2 regions of the Paenibacillus sp. MT86 genome follow, and region 2 is predicted to be linked to the other one. Evidence: predicted binding sites of a transcription regulator. Region 2 holds the regulator's gene; the other holds the start of a gene.
The links. Region 2 encodes LexA, which represses DNA repair genes until DNA is damaged. Its sites were predicted from a motif close to CGAACATATGTTCG; they were not measured.
Positions count from the first base shown of each region.

Region 1: a site for LexA is predicted at 2,401-2,414, ahead of AC3RCL_RS26575 (SPL family radical SAM protein). Genes of this name have one in related genera too.

Region 1 covers NZ_CM179499.1:5,856,146-5,860,572, forward strand. The annotation lists gene AC3RCL_RS26565 (ATP-dependent DNA ligase) at 1-366, shown strand, start outside; gene ligD (non-homologous end-joining DNA ligase) at 372-1,289, shown strand; gene AC3RCL_RS26575 (SPL family radical SAM protein) at 1,272-2,345, opposite strand; gene AC3RCL_RS26580 (TetR/AcrR family transcriptional regulator) at 2,574-3,155, shown strand; gene AC3RCL_RS26585 (serine hydrolase domain-containing protein) at 3,200-4,270, shown strand; gene AC3RCL_RS26590 (YitT family protein) at 4,330-4,427, opposite strand, start outside.
Region 2 covers NZ_CM179499.1:4,193,712-4,198,138, reverse strand. The annotation lists gene AC3RCL_RS18570 (stalk domain-containing protein) at 125-808, shown strand; gene AC3RCL_RS18565 (RNA polymerase sigma factor) at 950-1,486, shown strand; gene AC3RCL_RS18560 (hypothetical protein) at 1,479-2,285, shown strand; gene lexA (transcriptional repressor LexA) at 2,356-2,982, opposite strand; gene AC3RCL_RS18550 (LysM peptidoglycan-binding domain-containing protein) at 3,159-3,530, shown strand; gene AC3RCL_RS18545 (DUF896 domain-containing protein) at 3,822-4,028, shown strand; gene AC3RCL_RS18540 (hypothetical protein) at 4,187-4,427, shown strand, end outside.

The sequences.
Region 1 (4,427 bases), 1.7 Mb from region 2:
TCGCCATACCGTGAGGGCAAAAAGCATCGGGATTGGTACAAAAAGAAAATTGCCGTGAACATGGCTGCTTCCGCCGTCGCCATGATCATCAGGGAAGGTCGCGTAGCCAGCCTCGTCATCGCAGACGACGATGGGAACTACATCGGCCGGGCTTCCCTGGGGCTCAATGAGCAAACGAAGAAGAAACTGCTGCAATATGCCGAAAGCCATCGTGCTGACGCGATATGGAGAACGCTCCATACCGACCTGAAGAAAGAACAGCTGGCCTGGCTTAACCAGCCTTTATCAGTCCAGGTCACATTTCTCGAGTGGAGCCAGGATGGCATGATGCGCCATCCCAAACTCGTATCGATTGAGGGGGTGTAAACCATATGGCTCGTACCGTTAAAGGCACCCTGACGATCGAGGGGCAAGAGATTCAAATTACGAATCCCGACAAACCGCTGTGGCCGGAGGTCGGCATTACCAAGGCAATGTATTTGCAAAAGCTTGCGGCCATCTCGCCTTTCTTGCTCCGGTACTGCCGGGGCAGGCTGCTCACGACCATCCGGTATCCGCACGGAGCCCAAGGCGAATCCTTCTACCAGAAAAACGCACCCGAGCCGCTGCCGCCCTTTGTTCAGACTTATGTGCACGAAAATATTAACTACGTGCTGCTCAACGGGCTGCCGGAGCTGCTCTGGCTGGGGAATCTGGCTGCGCTTGAGTTTCACCCTTCCCTGCATCTGGCAGGCAGCCATCTGCCCTGCGAATGGATGATCGATTTGGATCCCACGCTCCCGGAGGAGCCCCGGATTATGGAGGCGACGGCCATTGTAGGGGACGTGCTGAGCTCCCTGGGCCTGTCCTCCGTCCCGAAAACCTCGGGAGCGACCGGAGTGCAGATCATCGTTCCGATTCCGGAAGGCGTAACGTTCGATGAACTTCGAACGGTTGGCCAATTCGTGGGCCAATACGTGACGGAGAAGTTCCCGAAGCTGTTCACCATCGAGCGGCTGAAGAAGAACCGCGGCGATAAAATCTACTTCGATTATCTTCAGCACTACAGCGGAAGGACGCTCGCCGCTCCTTATACCCCGCGGGCCCGGCGGCTCGGGACCGTCTCCACGCCGCTCACGTGGGACGAAGTCCGCCAGGACGTTTCTCCCACGGAGTTTCACCTGCTGAACATCGAAGAACGGCTGAGGGAAAAGGGCGACCTGCTGCAGACCCTGCCGCCCCAACCGATCGAGAATGTCATCCGGCATCTGTTGCCAAAGGGTAAGGCAGCGTCAAAAAGGAAAGGATAGCTGCTCAACATCGGGTGTAAGCTCCTCTCCGGAAACCGGGGCCGCCGGTTGAGGAAGCTTCCTTGGACGTACAGGAGCAGCCCATTCCCTCGCAGGGTGATCGTTGGCCCCTTCATCCGATGTATCGTTCTCCGAGGCTGCAACCGGTCCGGACCGGTTGACGGCAGCAGGTGCCCCCATGGTCAATCCGCTCAGCCCATATTCGTTCAACAGCCTGGACGCCATCGACTTGAAGGAACGAACGTAATGCTCTTCCGCATAAGCGCCTTGCCCATATAACTCGCGGTAGGATTGAACCACCTCGGGGAAGTGGTGTTTCAGCGTTTCGAGGTACCATTTCTTCACGTCGCGCGACAGTCTCAGCAAGGAGATCATCGCAAAGGAAACGCCTCTTTCCTTTGCCTGGGACAAGAGCTCCTTCAGTTCCGGCTCCTCGTCCGTCAAAAAGGGCAGCACAGGCGCCACAAACAAGCCTGTTCTAATGCCAGCAGCCGATAATCTGTGAATCGCATCAAGCCTGGCCTCCGGATGAGGCGATGCCGGCTCCAGCTTCCGGATGACGTCCCCGCTCAGCGTGTTGAGACTCATGTTGACGGACACGTTCTCCATCCGGGTCAAGATATCCAAATCCCTCAATACGAGCGGAGAACGCGTCGTAATGCTGGTAGAAATGCGGTATTTAGCGAGCAGCTTCAGACATTCCCGCGTAAGGGTCTCCTTGCCCTCGATCGGCTGGTACGGGTCGGTTGCCGTTCCGATCGTCACCTGTCCGATCGATCTCCGCATCGCTTCAATGTCATAGTTAAACTTCCTCGCCGCGCCCGACAGCTGCTTCTCCAACGCTTCCGCCGCATTCGACTTCATAAAAATATGGTGCTGGAACTCGTCTTCCGCTCCCATCCCGATAAACGATTGAAATGCGCGGGCGTAGCAAAAGCTGCAGCCATGTCCGCAACCTCGATACGGATTGATGGACCAATCGAAGGGCATCCGCTCTTCCTTCACTCGGTTTAATGTTTGCTTGGTGGTTATGCGTTCATATTGCGTACGAGCCATTCCGCTTCCTCCTCCCTGTACCTGGCATGCTCTATGTCATTATTCTTTATTTTAACAAACGTATGTTCTTATTATAAGTGGGTTTTACTGGATTTACAAATCATGCTTCCATGAACGCTTCATGAGAATCGGATTGAAATCGGTCCAATTACTCATTATAATCAATATATATCAAGTGATATATATTGATCGTTCTACATATGTATAACCTAAGGAGCTGTAGACATCATGGCACCAAAAACGAAGTTTACCAAACAAGATATCGTGCTAGCCGCATTCGACATTGCCAAAACGGATGGCATCGAGTCCATTACGATCCGAAAAGTAGCCGAACGTCTCGGCAGCTCCATCGCGCCGATCTATGTCAATTTCAACGACGTCCAGGAACTGCTTCAGCAGGTCGTCGAAAGAGCCTTCCATGTGGCCAGAGGAATGATCATGGAGCAGCAATCCGGACAGCCGTTCCGGGATATCGGCATGGCAAGTCTCCGCTTTGCCAAGGAATATCCCGTGCTTTATCGGGACCTCATGATGAAGGACAATCCCCATATGAAGAATACGCCGGAACAACTGGACGAGGTTATCGGATTGATGAGGCAGGATCCGGAGCTCGGCGGATTTTCGGATCAGGAGCTGCAATCTATTTTATTGAACATGCAGGTGTTTCAGACAGGTCTCTGCGTCATGGTGGCAAACGATCTGTTCACGAAGAACGTGGATGACGAGCAGATGATGAATATGATGGACGAAGCCGCTGAAGCGTTCATACGTGCTGCGCATGCCCGGAAACATGAGGGAAAGGGAATCTAAACTGAAGGAAAGAAAAATTACGATTCATGGGAGGTAGAACGGTAATGGGAACAATCCTGAAGCAATCGGTTCTGGATGCATGTGTGACTCAAATCGCCAATAAAAGAAATGTGTTTAGCACAGTGATGTGCGTCGAGGACCAGGAGCGGTCATTGTCCATAGTCGGCAGCGGAGGTGATATGCAGCCTGACGACCGCTATTTCATTGCCAGCGTGACCAAGTTGTACGTGACCGCCGTACTCTTGAAATTACGCGCCGAGCGGCGGCTGGAGCTCCATGATCCCATTGGCAAGCACCTGCCCGAAGAGATTATGACCGGGCTCCACAGGTTTAAGAACAGGGATTACGGCGAAGAAATCACCGTTCAGCATTTGATGTCCAATACGTCCGGCATCCCGGACTATTTCTCGGAAACCGTCTTCTCGAATCTGATCGCCGGGAAGGATCGAGCTTGGAGCCTGGACCAAGTCCTGGCCGCGGCCAAAAGGAAAACGCCTAAATTCAAACCGGGACAGCAGAAAAAAGCCCAATATTCCGACACCAACTATCGGCTGCTTGGCCAAATCATCGAGAATATCAAGGGCGAATCCATTCAGGCCGTATTCCAGGAATACATCTTCGACAAGCTCAAGCTGACGCAAACCTATTTTTATCATGACCCGGAGGATGCGTCCCCCGTTCCGTTCCATTACAAGCAGAAGCGACTGGACCTTCCCTTGTATATGGCATCAGTCGGTGCGGAGGGCGGGATCGTCTCCACGGCAAGGGAAACGATGACGTTTTTGCGGTCCTTTTTTAACGGGGATTTGTTTCCGCCGGGTGATTTGGGGGAGCTCCAGAGGCAGTGGAACTTCCTGTTTGCTCCCGGGCCCTTCTTCTATGGCATCGGCATTTCAAGACAGCCGCTATCTCCTTTCAGTCTGGGACGCGGACTCATCGGCCACTGGGGCCAATCCGGGGCATTTGCCTTCCATCACCCGGAGTCGGGCCTCTATTTCACCGGAACCGTGAACCAGGCCGTCGGTCAAACCGCCGCCGTGCAGGCCATGTCGCGAATCATCCGCCATTATGTGCGCGAGAAGAAGGCGCTGCGCCTGCACGCCGATACACTTTAAACAAAAAATGGCTCCGCCCGCGCTAACTCTCGCACCGGGTGGAGCCTGAAATGATTGTATTAATGGATTGCCTTTTTCTTAAAGCGGCCGCCCTTCACATCATGGATGTTGCCGACGGCTACGAAGGCCTGGGAGTCCCAGTCTTCCACAATTGATT
Region 2 (4,427 bases):
AGGTATTATAACTTTTAGTCATTAAGGTCTTTAAGACGACACTCCATTGTTTTTATGTGATTGAATTCATCCATGAAGTCACTTACAATATTACTTGAATTCCAATATATAGGAGGTTCGGGTGATGAAAAAGAAATATATTCTATTACTCTCAGTGGCAACGATGTTAGGAGGAATGACAATAGGGGTAGGAGCTGCTCCTGCACTAGAAAAAATAAGTGCAAATTTAAACTGGGGAATTAAATATGAGGTTAATGGTGAAGATTGGGTTCCAAAAGATCAATCAGGAAAAAAACTTGCAACAATTACATACAACAACTCAAATTATATCTCTGTAAAAGCGATCTCCGAGGCACTTGGCTCTGTCGTTGAATATGATAGCAAGAATCAAAAAATTATTATCGGAGAAAAACCAGATACAACAATTATAACCAAAGAAGGAATCAAGATTAATAGTACTTCCTTCACCACAAGTGATAAGCAGTACACCGAACATAATGGAAAAGATTATGGTTCTGGTATCGTAATGAGAGAAATTAATAATTCTGAAAAAACGATCATTCTTGAACCAAAAGGAAAATATAAAGTACTAGATCTTTCATTGTTACCGATTAATATCCGTAATGATATCTCTGTAACGATATATAATGGCAAGACAAAGATAAAAGAGCTTATGCTGTCGCCTAAAGATATTGGACAGCATATCGTTATTGATATTGAAGATGCAAATCAAATTGAAGTAAATGTGAAATTTCAGAAAGATATAACAGGAGATGACACTATATTCCTGACAGGTACATATAAATAATTCTTTTACAGAATCAGTTTAGTCACGCACTAATATTAGTCCATAAAGAATCTTCCCTTACCTACGGGAGATTCTTTTTTATTTTGCGAAAAAAGGAACCTTTGCTCGCTTCCATGACTCTAATTAGATGAGGTGAATCGGTTGGAGCTCGAATACTTAAAGCAGATGACGGTCATGGACAGCCAGACGCTGGATAAAATCATGAATGAATATGGAAACGATGTGTGGAATTATGCGTATTTTTTGACCAAACAGCATGCCTTGGCAGACGATATTGCACAAGAAGCCTTTATTAAGGCCTATTACGGCATACATACCTTTCGCGGTCAGGCGACGCTGAAAACGTGGCTGCTAACGATCACGCGACATACGGCGTTTCGGTACAAACAGGCTTTTTTCTTTCGGAAAGTCATCCTTAAAGACAAGCTTACCGCCAGTTCGTCAAGTCGGTCAGCAGAAGCGGAATATTGGGACCAGCAGTATGCGGATGAAATATGGGCAATGATTATGACTTTGCCGAGCAAGCTTAGGGAAGTATTGGTCCTGGACCTATACTATGAAATGCCGATGCATGAGATTGCGAAGCTGCTTCATATTGCGATAGGCACCGTAAAATCCAGATTGCATCGGGCCAGGAAAAAAGTACAAAAACTAATGAAGGAGAAGAACGATGAGTGAGGATAAACCAGACTGGTACAACCGTGCTAAAAAAGCTCCTTTTTCAAATGAAAAGTTCACGTCCGAAATGAAAAAAAACGTGCATAGGTCCGTGATTTTCACCGACAGCAAACCTAAACGTCGAAAGTACTTACAAGTTGGATTGGCTGGCGGGTTCATGCTTCTGATTATTTTAATTGCCTTTCAATTGCCTTATGGCGGGGACGAACAACAGAGAGCAGGGACTAAGCCCCCTACTAAAGAGGAGACAATCCGGGCACAAGGCGTAACGGATGAAGGAAGGTTAAACGTTATTGCAGTTGGACAGGAAAAAATAACGACATTGGGTGCACCGAGCTGCTTCGGTATCGAAACGGATCGGTCGTTTACCGGAAACTACAGCGTGCAGTATAGCACTAACCAAGTTACAAATGAAGTCACTACGCTGGAGGGGCTTACATTTATTCAACCGACATCTGCTCCGGTTGATATGATTCGCCTGCCGTTTCAAGATGCCGATGTATTTATACTCGCACCGCAATATAGGGACTGTCATGGCATACAAATCTATGCGTTCGCCGTAGAGCATGAAACGGGTAATGCCGTGCAGCTTCGATTTCAGGATGAGTCCTTGGTATCCTACTTTTCGTATTATAGACCCGGTACGGCTCCCGAGGTGAAGGAGAATAAGCTTGTTCTGCAGTCTACCGAGGGACCGGGAGGCGAAGGTTCGCCGGACTATGTTTCTGAAAGAATGTATCAATTAGATCTTAAGCAAAATGCGTTGGTTCTAGTGTTGCGTAAGACCGGAACGTTCTAGTGCATGTCCTAAAAAAGAGGTTACCATTCCAATATAAGGAAGGTAACCTCTTATTCATAATTCTATGGAATTAGTGTACGTCCCTGAAGAGACCGATCACTTTCCCGAGAATCGTAACATGGTTCAAGCGCAGCGGCTCATAGGTAGGATTCTCCGGCTGCAATCGTACATGGTCCTTCTCCTTATAGAAGGTCTTCACGGTTGCTTCATCTTCTTCTGTCATTGCTACGACAATGTCACCATTGTCCGCGGTTTGCTGCTGGCGAACGATGACGTAGTCACCGCTGTGAATACCGGCTTCAATCATACTGTCGCCGACTACGGACAACATGAACACCTTATCGTCGCCCACGTAATGCTGCGGGAGCGGGAAATAGTCTTCAATGTTCTCCATGGCCGTAATCGGCACGCCTGCTGTGACTTTCCCGACGACAGGCACTCTGGCAATGGTGTGCGTAAACAGATTCGCGCTCTCGGATTCTTCTTGGCCAAGCAGCTCGATCGCTCTTGGTTTCGTAGGGTCACGGCGGATCAGGCCTTTCTTCTCCAAACGGTCCAGATGACCATGGACCGTAGAACTGGAAGCTAGTCCGACAGCCTCGCCGATTTCCCGGACAGAAGGCGGGTAACCCTTGCTACGAACTTCGTTGCGGATAAACTCTAAGATCGCCAGCTGGCGGCTGGATATTTTCGACATGCCGTATCAACCCCATTTAGTAACGTTTGGGAAAATTATAACATAGAACTACCGTTCGTACAAACATAAGTTCTAAAATAAAAATAGAACAAATGTTCTTTTGGGTATTGAATCAAACAAGTGTTCGTGTTAAGATGAATCCATAAGAGAACACTTGTTTGGGAGATGATGATTCCATGTTGAAATACAGTACATACCGCAGCATTTATGAGAACGTTCCGGTGGTAACAGAACAATCATCGAAGACTTGGGGCATTTACTTTAAATCGAAGATAGCTTCGATCCCTTTGAATAAACTGTTGTTCACCCTGCTAATTGTGGCCATCTTTTGGACAGGTGCATATTCCGTTTTTGCCGGTGGGACAGAGAAGCCGACTGGAGAGAAGCAGGTGATCGTTCAATATGGCGATAGCTTGTGGCGAATAGCTTCCCTTCACAAACCTGCGGATATGGATACACGCGTATATCTGGATAGCATACGAAGAATGAACGGATTGAAGGGTCCGGACATACAGGCTGGGGAAGTGCTGTCATTGCCGGTTTGGTGATTTGACGTTGCTTCTAACCAATTGGCATTCATACTCCATATAATCACCACATACTACTGGTTACTTCCTGTTTAATGACACATCATATTCTGCTTGTCAGATTGAATCATTTACGCGTAATAGCGCGTTTACAATAGATAACTATAGATTACCTCCCCATAGACGGTATTCGTTTATGCGCATCATATATTCCTATTTGTTCTTAGAAGAGTTTGCAAGGGCTCAGTTGCCTTGACAAGCTCTTTTTCACATGTTTAAGTTATACATGATATCGAAATTGGAGGAGAAGTCATGGACATCGATACTTTGGTAGAACGCATCAATGTATTAGCAAGAAAGAAGAAGAATGAAGGGTTGACCGAGGAGGAGCTCAAAGAACGGGCCGAGCTTCGGGAAATATACCTTAACAATATTCGCAGTAACTTTAGACAACAGCTGGAATCGATTGAATGGGTTGATGAAAACGAACAAAAAGGCGGCCCGCGATTAAAGCACTAGTCGATAACCGTTCAAGGATATATATTCAGAGGATCCGTGAACAGATCGAAGGATAGCATAATAATACTTGGGGTACCGGCCATTCGGATAATCGATTACGGTTACCCCAAGTTTATATGGTTTATAAACATTTTGATTATGAGTTCAGGGGGAACCAAATGTCACGTTCATGGGAAAGAAAAGTCAGCAAAAATATGTCGCAACTTAACAAACAGCGCAAAAAGCAGGGATTGACCTCGTATCAAGGGTCTGCGATTAATGATAAGCATGACGTGTTTAAGGGACGTAAGTATGTACTTCCGTTAGTGCTTGTTGCATTGGCCGGTTTGTATGCGCTTCTCGGAACGGCAACTTCACAGGCAGCCGGCGGAAGCAATGATGTATTGAATTGGGTTGGCG